DNA from 4 places in the Paenibacillus sp. P5_B5 genome. Region 2 is predicted to be linked to each of the others. Evidence: predicted binding sites of a transcription regulator. Region 2 holds the regulator's gene; each other region holds the start of a gene.
The links. The regulator Rex, encoded in region 2, represses fermentation and respiration genes when NADH is low (regulators of the CRP and FNR family bind a similar motif). The targets are predictions, from matches to a motif close to TTGTGAAATATTTCACAA.
Positions count from the first base shown of each region.

Region 1: AC1DOK_RS19450 (helical membrane plugin domain-containing protein) is a predicted target of Rex. The motif match lies at 1,173-1,190, and genes of this name have one in related genera.
Region 3: pflB (formate C-acetyltransferase) is a predicted target of Rex. The motif match lies at 1,869-1,886, and genes of this name have one in related genera.
Region 4: AC1DOK_RS18465 (DUF1858 domain-containing protein) is a predicted target of Rex. The motif match lies at 963-980, and genes of this name have one in related genera.

Region 1 is NZ_JBFULK010000016.1:59,329-62,798, reverse strand. It holds gene AC1DOK_RS19455 (NAD(P)/FAD-dependent oxidoreductase) at 1-611, opposite strand, end outside; gene AC1DOK_RS19450 (helical membrane plugin domain-containing protein) at 653-1,096, opposite strand; gene AC1DOK_RS19445 (GNAT family N-acetyltransferase) at 1,450-1,950, shown strand; gene AC1DOK_RS19440 (sulfite oxidase-like oxidoreductase) at 2,128-2,793, shown strand; gene tnpA (IS200/IS605 family transposase) at 3,071-3,470, shown strand, end outside.
Region 2 is NZ_JBFULK010000001.1:333,670-337,139, forward strand. It holds gene dinG (ATP-dependent DNA helicase DinG) at 1-1,273, shown strand, start outside; gene AC1DOK_RS01735 (redox-sensing transcriptional repressor Rex) at 1,251-1,871, shown strand; gene AC1DOK_RS01740 (inorganic phosphate transporter) at 1,993-3,003, opposite strand; gene AC1DOK_RS01745 (DUF47 domain-containing protein) at 3,030-3,470, opposite strand, start outside.
Region 3 is NZ_JBFULK010000001.1:115,051-118,520, forward strand. It holds gene AC1DOK_RS00570 (LTA synthase family protein) at 1-631, opposite strand, end outside; gene AC1DOK_RS00575 (Crp/Fnr family transcriptional regulator) at 978-1,700, opposite strand; gene pflB (formate C-acetyltransferase) at 2,025-3,470, shown strand, end outside.
Region 4 is NZ_JBFULK010000015.1:10,444-13,913, forward strand. It holds partial or broken gene AC1DOK_RS18460 (DUF438 domain-containing protein) at 1-651, opposite strand, end outside; gene AC1DOK_RS18465 (DUF1858 domain-containing protein) at 644-892, opposite strand; gene AC1DOK_RS18470 (SDR family oxidoreductase) at 1,034-1,903, opposite strand; gene AC1DOK_RS18475 (thiamine pyrophosphate-binding protein) at 1,905-3,470, opposite strand, start outside.

The sequences.
Region 1 (3,470 bases), on a different contig from region 2:
GGAAGGATTTTTGGACCTGCTTCAATTAGCTTAAGTTTAATATCCTTCGGATTTACACCAAAGCTTTTGGCAAGTTCAGGCATATGATCAGCAATTTCGCCAACTAGCTCAACGCCAGTTAATCCACCGCCACCAATAACAATGGTTGCATCTGCTTCATTTTTAGTTTGTGCATATGCACGGATGCGATCTTCAATATGCTTGTAGATTTTGTTAGCATCATCAGCAGATTTAAGCACCATGCTGTATTGCTCAAGACCAGGAATACCGAAGTAAGCAGTTTTACTTCCTAGACCTACAACAAGTGCGTCATAGGATAAGGTATGTCCATCAGCAAATGTTACTACTTTATTATCTACAGAGAAAGAATTAACCGTAGAGATCTTTAAATCAATGTCTTTTCCTTTAAATAGCTTGGAAAGTGGCATTGTAATTGCATTCTCAGAGATGCTTCCACCTGCAAGACGGTGAAGCTCTGTGATGATTTGGTGAGTAGGATATTGGTTTACTACGGTTACTCTTGCTTCATCTTTACTTAAGTATTTACGTACAGTTAGAGCAGCTAGAAGTCCGCCGTACCCTGCTCCTAAGATGACAATATGTTTTGACATAGTTGATCCTCCATTCTTACTGAATGATTATTATTGAAAGACTATTTTTGATGATTACGTTCTGCAGAAACTTTAAGATATGAATTCACGAAACGGAACATCTTCTGTGCTTGAGGATCTTTTAACATTTTCATAAGACCAAAGACGCCAATAACTTCGTTACTTACATCTGCACGATCTTTTGCTTCAATAACAGTTGCCGCGATGTCTTTCACTTTATCTCTAGCGGGTCCTACGATTTCTTTGATCGCTCCGACAGTATCGTTCTTCAATACCTCGTCAGTTGAGACTGCTTGCACAAAGTCATATGATTTTGTCAGTATACTTACAAGCTCAGTCAATTTAGGTAACTGTTCAACTAAGACAGTTAATGATTGTTGAACCTCGGGTTTTAGTAGCTGATTAAGTACATCAATTTGTTCACTAGTAGCGGACAATGTGATTGATTCTTGTTCAGGCTTAGTTTGGGTAATAGTTTCGGACATTTCCAATTCTCCTTTGCGGTAATATTTTAAGAATCTAAGTTGTTGAAAATAAGTTGTTTTACCATATGCTTGTAGTTTGTGAAATCATCAACAATGTCACACTTTCTAGTTTATCATAATTATCAACAAAGAAAATCACTAATATTCGACATAATGCCCATTTATTGATGAATTTATTGATTTTAGGGGCTATTAATTGTTATTCTGAAATTGATTCATTCTTCTTATTTTTTTCTAAACTTGTTGAAAATATTAATCTTCGGGAGTTTTACTAATAATTTCTTTGAGATCTTTGGTAAAATGTAATTGACCGTTATCAGAGCTTAGAGAGGGTGTGTATCGTTTGAAGGTACTTGAAACAGGATCGTCTGATTCTACGCTGGCTGACGATTGAAGACAGTGGGTTTATGCTTGAGCTCATGAATGACCCTTCATGGTTACAGTACATAGGTGATAGAGGTGTGAGAACTCTTGAGGACGCGAGCAACTATATTCTGAGTGGACCAGTTGATATGTATAACCGATTAGGATTCGGGTTATACTTGTGTGAGCTGAAGGAGAGTGGTCTCCCAATGGGCATCTGTGGCCTTATCAAGAGAGACTCTTTAGAAGATGTGGATATTGGATATGCCTTTCTTCCGAGGTACTCGGGACAGGGCTATGCCTATGAATCAGCCTCAGCGGTAGTAGCGTATGCGAAGCATGGTTTGGGTCTAGATCGTATAGTGGCTATAACTTCCTCAAACAATTGGCGTTCAGCTAAGCTGCTTCAGAAGCTCGGTCTTCAATTTGAGCGAATGATTAGTAGTACCTCTGACGAGCAAGAAATTAAGTTATTTGGTTCTGCCCTCTAATCATGTAGATTTCTAGCTAGATTTGGATAGGTTAAAGAGGATTCCTTCGTCATTGACATGACATAGGGACATCCTCTTTTTTGCTGTTTAAATTAGAACTTATGAATATAGGTATTACACTTCGTGATGAGGTGTAGTATCATTTTAAATTGAAATCAACTACTTTGGAGGATTGGTATGAGTACAAAAGCAGAACACATCAAGAAATCAAAAGTACCTCCAGTTAACCCAGCACTTTCTCATCGACTTCCACCAGGGCAGATTTTAACGGAAAAATTCCCTATTCTTCATGAGGGAGAAGTGCCAGAATACGACATGAATAAGTGGAGATTGAACCTATTTGGATTAGTTGATTCAGAACTCGAATTCACGTATGAAGAGATTCTGTCCATGCCGCGAACGAAGATGGTATGTGACATTCATTGTGTTACGCGTTGGTCTAAATTTGATACAGAATGGGAAGGCGTACTCATTAAGGATCTGCTAAAGCATGTGAACTATTCTGCAGAAGCCGGGTTCGTAATGATTCACGCTGATCATGACTATGAAGCGAATCTTCCAATAGAACAATTTATAGCTGAACATGTGATGCTTGCCTTCAAATATGACGGAGAACCATTAACGCCTAAGCATGGATGGCCATTAAGGCTCGTTTGCCCACCGTTATATTTCTGGAAAAGTCCAAAGTGGATTACTGGAATTGAGTTCATGAAAGAGGATCGTCAAGGTTTCTGGGAGACACGAGGCTTTCATAATGAAGCAGATCCTTTCAAGGAAGAGAGATTCTCAGGTGAAACGATAGACATACCAGAGGATGAATGGGAGCGCAAGGAGTTTGATTGAGCTGTAACCTAGTGCGATATTACGATCAGTATGGTTTAAGAACTTAATCTGTTTGGTGGGGGAGAATGCCCCATTGAACAGATTTTTTATTTTATGAATTAGCCGAGAACACTCGTGACATTAGTCATGAGAGGAATCAGCTTCGGACAAGGCGTGTCTTTTGACACGTCAATTGTCCGACATATGTTAACTTATCCATTAATAAAAACATAGATATTTTGCGGTAATAACTTAAAAATCGTTTGACATATGTTATCCTATTATTGAGGTGGATAACATGGCAGAAGTTAAACATGGTAGAGGGTATGTGTACTCTATCCAATACCATATTGTATGGTGTGTGAAATATCGCCATAAAGTGTTGCTTGGCGATATAGATATAAGGTTAAAGCAAATACTCAATCAAATTGCTATAGATAATGGTTTCACGATTTCAGAAATTGAAAGTGATTGTGACCATGTTCATCTCTTGGTTGATTGTAGTCCACAACATTCAATTCCAAATATCATCAAAGCGTTAAAAGGTGTTTCGGCAAGGTTACTATTTAAAGAGTTCCCCCAGCTAAAAAAGAAGCTATGGGGAGGGAATCTTTGGAATCCTTCTTACTTTGTGGCAACCGTAAGTGAACATACGGAAGCGCAAATACGACAATACATCCAAAATCAGAAAGTGAGGT
Region 2 (3,470 bases):
GATGTCAATTAAAGAACAGTGGGATACGTTCTGTGACCAGATGTATGATCTTGTTTCGACGGGTACCAAAGATGCTGCTCAGCAGGATACAGGACAATATGTGCTCCGAATTAAATCGGAATCATTACCCGCAAACTGGTCTAACTTAAGTCAAATGTCTGATGATTTGCAAGAGGATCTAGGAGATCTACTTAAAGCGTTAGATAAATTAATGAATAAGATCAAAGATTATCAAGATGAATATGATTTACAAGCTTTTCTTACTGATTTTAATGGATATGTGAAAGAAATCGCACAATGTCGTGATAATATGAAAATTTTCATGGAAATGAAGGACAATAGTTTTGTATATTGGATAGAAGGAGGCTTGAATAATAAGAAGAGCTCCATCCTTCTAAGTTGTGTGCCTATTGATGTTAGTAAGCTCATGCAGGAATATGTTTTTGATAAAAAAGCAAGCGTTGTTATGACATCAGCAACTCTCTCGGTAGATAAATCGTTTCAATACACAGCTTCACAGCTAGGATTTAACGAAGAGAATGATGAAGATAAGCTGCGTACGGTTATGCTTCCTTCCCCCTTTAAATATCGTGAGCAAGCGCTTGTATGTGTTCCTAGAGACTTCCCTGGAATTAAAGGTTCGTCCGGAGATGTTCTGTTTATTGATAAACTAATTGGATCACTTTATGAAGTTGCACTTGCCACAAGGGGGCGTTTACTAGTATTATTTACATCAAACAAAATGTTGCGACAAGTTCATGGAGAATTGAGGGAACGACTTAAACCTCATGGTATTGGAGTGCTTGGCCAAGGGGTGGATAGTGGAAATCGCAGTAAATTAACTCGTTTATTTCAAGAAGGTAAGTCAAGTGTATTACTTGGAACTAGTTCTTTCTGGGAGGGAGTCGACATTCCCGGTAATGCGCTTACATGTTTGGCAATTGTAAGACTTCCATTTCAACCGCCAAGTCATCCGTTAGTGGAAGCTAAATGCGAGAACCTCAAGAAACAAAATAAAAATGCATTTATGAAATTTTCCGTACCGCAAGCTGTAATTCGGTTTAAGCAGGGCTTTGGCCGGCTTATTCGCTCGTCCCGAGATAAAGGTGTCGTAATTATTTATGATACAAGAGTTATTGAGACACGTTATGGGAGAAATTTTCTTTATTCACTACCAGGTCCGAAGATCGAATCTATGTATACCTCCCAAATTGTACCTAGTATCCAACAATGGATGGGAGAGAATCTTCTTGAAATCGATGAAAATATCTGATGCAGTTGTTCGCAGACTGCCAATTTATTTACGGTTCTTGAGTGAGTTAGCTACTAATAATGTGCTTACGGTTTCATCACAGGATTTAGGACAAAAGCTTAATTTAAACCCAGCACAAATTCGCAAAGATTTAGCTTATTTTGGGGAATTTGGCAAAAAAGGAATTGGATATGATGTGCTTTTCTTAATTGAAAAAATACGTCAAATTCTGAAGCTGGACAAGACATTATCTGTTGCACTTGTAGGTGCTGGTAACTTAGGTCGTGCATTATGTAACTACAATACGTATCTTAAGGATTCGATGAAAATAGTTGCTGTATTCGATTCTAATCCTGAGCAGCATGGCAAAGTGGTTAACAATTTAATTGTACAACCAATGGAGCAGATCGAGGAAACGATTAAATTACTTCAAATTCGTATTGGTATTATTACGGTTCCTTCCGTGTCTGCACAACAAGTGGCTACACAGTTTGTTGAAGCGGGAGTAGAAGCTATACTGAATTTTGCTCCTGTAATAATTAAGGTTCCTAATAACATCCGCGTTCATCATGCTGACTTTACAACAGATCTCCAAAGCTTAGCTTATTATTTAGAATAAGCACATAAAATGAATAAGGTAGCATCTTCATTATTTGAAGTTGCTACCTTTTTTGTTAATTAGAAAGTAAATGAATCAACAAAAAAAGACGTCCATTAGGTCGTCTTCTAAAGGTTGTAATTTATAATACCCATCCGAACATGACTTTGTATAGTAGGTAACCCAGTACCATTGAAATAGGGATTGTGATTAGCCATGTGATGATCATTCGAATAACAGTAGCCCATTTCACCTCATGGAAACGAATAACACTACCTGTACCAATGATGGCAGATGTGATGACATGAGTTGTTGATAATGGCATATTCAAGAATGTTGACGTTTGGATAACAACAAACGATGTTAAATCTGAAGCAAAGCCATTGATTGGTTCAATTTTGATGATTTTGGATGAAACTGTTTTGATAATTTTCCAACCACCAATTGAAGTTCCTAGACCGATTGCTGTGGCAGCTAGAATTTTAACCCAAAGTGGCACTTCAAGATCGGTTTGGAATCCGCCTGCTACTAGTGCAAAGACGATGATACCCATTGCTTTCTGAGCATCATTACCCCCGTGCGAGAACGATAGTAGTCCAGCAGATATAATTTGGAAAAAACGAAATACCCGATTAAGCTTAGTTCGGGAAGAATTTCCTTTCCAAAGTACCAAATACTTGATAATTGTCATCATAATAAAGCCTGCAGTAAAGGCAATAATTGGGGATAGCAATAAAATCGCAATAATTTTACCGAAACCACCTAAGTTTACTGCATCCCAGCCAGCCCCTGCTATAACAGCACCAGCAAGCGCACCAATTAACGTATGTGATGAGGAAGATGGAATGCCATAATACCATGTAAGCAGGTTCCAAAAAATTGATGCGATCAGGGTTGCTATAACGATATAAAGTCCATTATCTACACTGAACGGATCAGCAATTGAACCACCAATCGTTTTGGCTACCCCAGAAAAGATGACTGCTCCAATAAAGTTAAGCACTGCTGCATAAAGAACAGCTACTTTAGGGGGGAGGGCACGTGTTGATATTGATGTTGCAATGGCATTAGCCGTATCATGAAAACCGTTAATAAAATCGAATCCTAATGCGAGTATCACAATGATGATAATGACGAGTAAACTGTTGTCCATGATCTCCTCCTAAGTTTCGTAGCTACTTAAGAGTAGCGTAACACAACGCCGTGGAGAATATTAGCGACGTCTTTGCAAGAATCTGTTGTTTCCTCAAGGCGCTCATAGATTTCTTTAAGCTTAAAATCCTCGTAAGGATCTTTTCTATGTATAAAGATTTCACGAATGCCCTCACGCATTAATCTGTCGCCTTCATTCTCTAATACAGTGATTTGCTCAGTGAATTGAGTAAGCTGAAGGTATTTTTTCTTACTTAATACTTTGAAAGCATCAAGAATTAGCTGACAACAATCCACAATGATTTCAGCAAAACTCTTCATATACTTGTCAGTTGTAAGAATTGACAAATAATCAAAGCGTGCAATTGAGGCTTCGATTCCATCGAGTACGTCGTCTAAAGAAGAAGCAAGCTCTAGAATATCTTCTCGTTCGATAGGCGTGATGAATACTTTGTTTAAGCCATGGAA
Region 3 (3,470 bases), 220 kb from region 2:
TCATCAATGATGTTAAGGCGAAGCCATTCCATTGATAATTCTCCGCTTGATTCCAAGGAATTTGTGTAATGCCCATTGCAGATTTTATTTTAATTGGCTTATCTGTATATACCGTAAATAGAATAGCGATAGAAATAACAGCTAGCACTACTTTCTCTTTCCAATTAAAACGTGCTTTGAAGCCTTTTACGAAATTCATCCACAGTCCACATACGATCCCAAATACAGCAGCTCCACCAACTAGCTTCCAAGGTATGAGGTCATTGAAATTCGTAGCAATATCGGCTGTTTCAGCGGTTAAGACGATATCCCATGGGAGAAGGGGCACACCAAGCATCTTGAATTTAACACCTGATATGATTCCTAAGATGATCACAATTCCGGTTGTTATCCAGAATGCGATTTGCGTACGACCAACTAGTGCGACGAAAATTAAGAAGAGCCCCAAAATAATAAGGTAATTCAAGAAGAATTCATTAGGATGTTGATAAATAAATTTTACGGTCTGACTAATACTGTCTCTGTTAAGGAATTCTAGCAGGACAACGAGTGGAATTGGCCAAAGTAAAATATGAACTTTAAGCAGAGCATATTTGGCAACCTTTAGCGCATGTTGGCTCCATTTCTCCATTTTAATAACTTCTCCTAATCTACTAAACTTAGTGTTTAATCCATGTAAAATCTGTGTAAAATTATTGTAAAATAAGAATGAACCAAGCTATTATATCACGCAATAATCACGTTATAAAATATTATTTTATTGGAAGGATGTTAATAAACAAAAACAGAAAAAATCCAGCTTATAGAAGCGGGATTTTGAAGTGGAAAATATGGGAATTTCGGGGGAGATTCGTTTATCGCGGGTACGATGACCATCCAAAGTAGTCACCGCATTTGAGTTCAATTAGGGCAAAACAACTTTTGCTATTTGCAAAGGGAATGCTGATGAATTAATCGAGGGTAAACTAAGATAAAATTTATATTCTACAAATTTCCATAGGACAATTCTCACAACGACAGATCTCTTGTAGTCGGCCTAAATCTTTAATTACGATGGAGTCGTTGTTGTAATCAATGATGTCTTGCTTCCGTAGGTCATTGAGCAATCGATTTACGCTTTCTCTTGTAGCACCGATCATATTCGAAAGCTCAGTGTGTGTAAGCTTTTTCATGATCGTGATTACTCCGTCTTCTCTTTTGCCATAAGAATTAGACAATCGAATCAGGGTTGAGCATAAAGCACCTGGCTTACCGTACATCATTAAATCACGGAGTTTTGTTTCGGTAACCCGTTGATTGACAGCCATCCATTTCATGAAATCAATTGCTAAATCGTTGCTTTCAACAATTAGATGTTCTAAATCTTTTTGTGTTAAAATAAATACAACGCAATCTTCAATGGATTTGGCACAGAAGCTGTGAATAGTTGTCTGAAAAGGATATAACTGACCAAACATGTCACCCTGCTGATACATGTGTAAGATAAGTTCTTTTCCTTCATCAGATGATTTCGTGATTTTAAAACGACCGGATTTGATTAAGTATAGTTTATCTGCCGGTTCGCCTTCCCAAAACAAGTGACTTCCAGCCTTAACACGTTGCTCTGACATTTTTTCCACCATACTACTTAGGTTACGGTCTGAAAATGATGTCGTATTGGAAGTGGCGTTTTTCCTTAGCTGTACAATACGTTTCAACATCATTACTCCCTTACTTTTTATTTGGAGTGAAAAGGAATCATAACTTCTAACTCAAATACTTATCCATCGTATAATATGAACAGTATAGCAGATTCTGTATCAGAACAAGTATAATTTTACTGTGATATTTTTTATTATAAAAAAAATAAACGTCTGTGACAAATATCATAGTGATATTTTTCACAAAGGTCTAGTATTGGGTATGTGATAGGAGTTATTCTTATATAATAAACGGATGCTTACAGAGGTTCATAAACTGCTTTTACTTGGCATAGCTTTGAGCATAGCTTTGAGCTCCGTACAAATTTTGGGAGGTGTTCTTCAATGGCAGCAGAAGAAAAGAAACTTAACAAATTAGCCGGTGAGGAAGGTTGGCGCGGATTTCGCAAAGGAAAATGGATGAAGCAAATCGATGTACGTGATTTTATTGAACATAATATTACTCCGTACCATGGTGATGACAACTTTTTGGTTGGTCCTACTCAAGATACCAAAGATTTATGGGATATTGTTTCGGAGTTGTCTCGTAAAGAACGTGAGAATGGTGGCGTTCTAGATGTAGATGTAAACACCGTTTCAACTATTGTGTCACATGCTCCAGGTTATTTAGACAAGAGCAAAGAAAAAGTAGTTGGTGTTCAAACGGATGCTCCATTCAAACGCTCCTTGCAACCTTTTGGCGGCATACGGATGGTCATTGATGCATGCAAAGCTTACGGTTTTGTAGTACCACAAGAGGTTATTGATATATTCACAAATATTCGCAAAACACATAACCAAGGTGTTTTTGATGCATACACAGATGATATGAGAACGGCTCGTAAAGCTGGTATTATTACTGGTTTACCAGATGCTTACGGACGAGGAAGAATTATTGGAGACTATCGCCGTGTTGCGTTGTACGGTGTGGATAAACTAATTGCTGAGAGAAAAGCTGATTTGAAGTTTGCTGAACGTGATGGCGTGATGAGTGAAGAAGTAATTCGTCAGCGTGAAGAAATGTCCGAACAAATCCGTGCCTTGCAAGAATTGAAAGCAATGGCTCTAGCGCATGGAATAGATATTTCAGTTCCAGCTAAAAACGCACAAGAAGCGTTCCAAGGAGTGTATTTCGGTTATTTAGCCGCTATTAAAGAGCAGAATGGTGCTGCAATGAGTCTTGGACGTGTATCCTCATTCTTGGATATTTATGTTCAACGTGATTTAGCTGATGGCACTCTTACAGAATCTGCAGCACAAGAAATTGTGGATCATTTCATTATGAAGCTTCGTATTGTTAAATTCTTACGTACACCTGATTATAATGAATTGTTCTCTGGTGACCCAACTTGGGTAACTGAGTCCATTGGTGGTATGTCAGTTACTGGTGAAACTCGTGTAACTAAGAACAGCTTCCGTTTCTTGCATACACTATATAATCTTGGACCTGCACCAGAACCGAACTTAACAGTACTTTGGTCTGAGAAACTTCCAGAAGGATTCAAACGTTTCTGTTCCAAAGTATCCATCGAAACAAGCTCCATTCAATATGAGAGCGATGATTTGATGCTTCCGATCTATGGTGATGACTACGGTATTGCATGCTGCGTATCCGCAATGCGCATTGGTAAGCAAATGCAATTCTTCGGTGCTCGTGCAAACTTACCTAAAGCACTTCTATACTCCATTAATGGCGGTAGAGATGAGAAGCTTGGTATTCAAGTAGGTCCTGAACTTATTCCTAATACTTCTGAAGTACTTGATTACAACGAAGTTATCAAGAAGTATGAT
Region 4 (3,470 bases), on a different contig from region 2:
AATAATAAAACGCAAAATTTGAATCACATTATCTTGCTGTCGACTGTTCTCTGTGTAAGCTGTAAGTGCTTCAAGTCCTCCTTTGATGGCAGCGCGAATATGATCATCAACACCCCACATGACCTTGGTTGGTCCATAAATTCCGTATTTCTCTAAATAAGGGAACAACAAATTTTCTTTACGGCTGTAATGCTTATCGATTTTCATTAGAAGGTTTAGATCTTCTAGCAGCTTCAGTCGATTACGTTCAGAATCTTCTTGTTCAAATCGTTCAGCATGCAAATCCAGCTTGAACTGAACAAGTCGTTCGAGCTCACGATTTTCTTTTATAAAAGTATGGACGGGGTGCCCAGGTTGCTCATGCTGATTATTCCCTATATGAATTTCTTCAATCGAGCCTTTAAAAATAGCTGTATGAACAGAACATAGCCGCTGTACTTCAGAAACAGGAATGCCTTCTTCTGTCATCAGCGCATGCTCCATTGCTGAAATTTCTTCAACCGTTACATCCTGGGCCGCTTCTTGGAAACGTGCCTTTACTTCGTCTACACTTTTGCCTGCATGAAGTTCTTTAATGATTTCTTTCAGTAAACGCTGACGCTCGCTTTGGTTCGGAACAGACCGTTCCCGGTTATTAATAATCTCACTCATGACTGGTAGTCTCCTTTCCTAAGACGGTATAACCTGCTTGTTCAAATGTATTTATAATGAAAGACAAATCTATCTTACGTATGCGAGCTCCCTTCGGGATGGTCATTACCTTGCCTGCGGTAGCAAGCATCACAGGATTAGACAATTGATCAAACCCTAAGTCTCGCATAATCTCTGTAATGCTAGGATCATTTGTACATAATTCATAGACAGTTTTAGATAAATCCAAGGTTTTGTTCATCACGGTAACTCCTCAAATTATATTTGAGAACCATTCTCAAATAAAGAATATCATAGGAAAAATGAGTGTATTGTGATTGTACTCACAATCATATATAAAATGAGGTTGAATATTAAAAAAACAACAATATCACCGGGATTTCTATCCGTTAACAATCACTCCGCCATTTACATGTAGCATTTGACCTGAGATATAGGAGGAATCTTCAGAAGCTAGAAAAACATAAGCAGGCGCTACTTCCTGAGGTTGTCCAGAACGTTTCATAGGTGTAGTCGTCCCCCAATTCGCTACTTGATCCGCAGGGAATGAAGCAGGGATGAGCGGTGTCCAAATGGTCCCGGGTACGACACCATTCACCCGAATGCCCTGTCCAATAAGTGATTTCGAAAGGGAACGTGTAAACGCAACAATAGCTCCTTTCGTTGCCGAATAATCCATGAGCTGTTCGTTTCCTTCATATGCAGTCAAAGATGCTGCGTTTATTATCGTACTTCCATGCTTTAAATGGGGGAGGGCAGCTTTGGTCAAATAGAAGATGGAAAAGAAATTGGTCCGGAATGTTTTCTCCATCTGTTCACTTGAAATATGCTCCAGGCCGGCCTGAACATGTTGTTCAGCTGCATTATTGACAAGAATATCTAGCCTGMCAAACTCATCAATTGTTTGTTGAATGACTTGCTTACAAAAAGCTTCATTGCCGATATCCCCCGCGATCGTTAAGCATCTGCGACCTTTTTGCTCGACATGAGCTTTTGTTTCTTTGGCGTCATCATACTCATCGAGATAGACGATGACTACATCGGAACCCTCTTTCGCATAGGCGACGGCAATAGCCCTGCCTTGTCCACTGTCCCCACCGGTGATGAGTGCTACTTTTCCTATCAGCTTTCCGCTTGCTTTATAGTTTGGATCATCAAAATAGGGCTTAGGATTCATGATCGATTCTATGCCCGGCTGATGTTCTTGATGCTGAGGTGGAAAAGCTCCTGATTGACTTTTCTTCGCACACATCTTATGTCGCTCCTTCAGAATCTTTTATAAAATCCGGGTAGGGCGTTCTGCTAGTTGGAACTTCAATAAATACCGGTTTCAGGGAATCTAGTGCTTGATTAAATACAATTTCAGGTTCATCGAAAAGATTCATTCGAACAGCAGTCCAACCGCATGATTCGGCCAATGTAACAAAATCTGGATTCGTTAAGTCATATCCGAAGGGAACGAGACCTTTCATACGCATTTTATCTGCTTCCATTTGTAAAGATCCGTTATTGAATAATATCAGTGAAATATTCAGCTTATATCGAACTGCTGTAAGCAGTTCAGCGAGTACCATTTCTAAACCGCCGTCTCCGACGATACATACAACCTGACGGTTTGGCATCGAGTATTTTGCAGCTAACGCGGCAGGGAGTCCAAATCCCATCGTTCGCCATTGATTTGATACGAGGACATCCTGGTGCTTAGCTCTAAAGTTCCGCCCAAACCAAAGGTTTGAGTCTCCAATATCTAAGGCAATAATTGCATCCTCAGAAATGATAGTTTCTATCGCTTTAACGATACGGGAAGGATAAAGTGGGAATTCTGATATATTTCTTTCTTTTTCGTTCAATGTGATCCACATTTGTTTGGCTTTATGAACTTGAGACATCCATTCAATATTAGTCTGATATACTTCAGCTGCGAACTCTTCTGTCAATAAGGAGACAATCTCTGGGATACGGCCTATTAGACCTAAATCTAAAGGAACTGACAGATTTAGATGTTGATTAGACGAATGAATGAGGATTACTTTGGCTTGATCCGTCAGGTTTAACTCAGGCCACCAATTTGTTCCGATTTGGAGAACGACATCAGCTTGTTTGAACAGGTCAGTAGCAAATTTATTACCACTTTCACCAACCCCGCCTAGCATTGTGGGGATTCCATCAGGGATTGAGCCGATTGCCCCATACGCGTGTACGATAGCCGCTCCCCAATGTTCGGATAAACGTACAATTTCTGAACTACAAGACCTGACGTTTGATCCCACCATAATGAGTGGACGCTTGGCATACTTCATCTGAATAACAGCTTCACGTATTTCGTTCTTATCCAGACTTGATTTAGCAAAGTGTATTTGTGGACGAGGGACAGATCCTGTCTTCATCATGAATAAATCTTCTGGTATTGACAGATGTGTAACGGTACTCCCGGTTAGTGATGCATGTATCGCATTTGTAAGAACTTCGACGATTGCATCTGGGTGCGCTACTAAACAACTGTAGCTTGAGACTGACTGAATCAATTGTTGTTGATCGATATATTGTTTATAATGCGTTCCCATTTTGCTCAACGGGACTTGACCAGTGATGGCTATTACAGGATAGTGACCCATTTGTGCTTCGGCTAGACCATTTATCATATTAGCAAGTCCTGGCCCAGATGTTGCGATACACACACCGAGAGATCCTGTAAGTCTTGCTTCTGTACAGGCCATAATAGCAGCAGTAGATTCATGTTTCACTGCGATGAACTTAATTGCATTTTGTTTGGCGATAGCATCCATAAGTCCCAGAATAGAGTCTCCGATGATGCCATA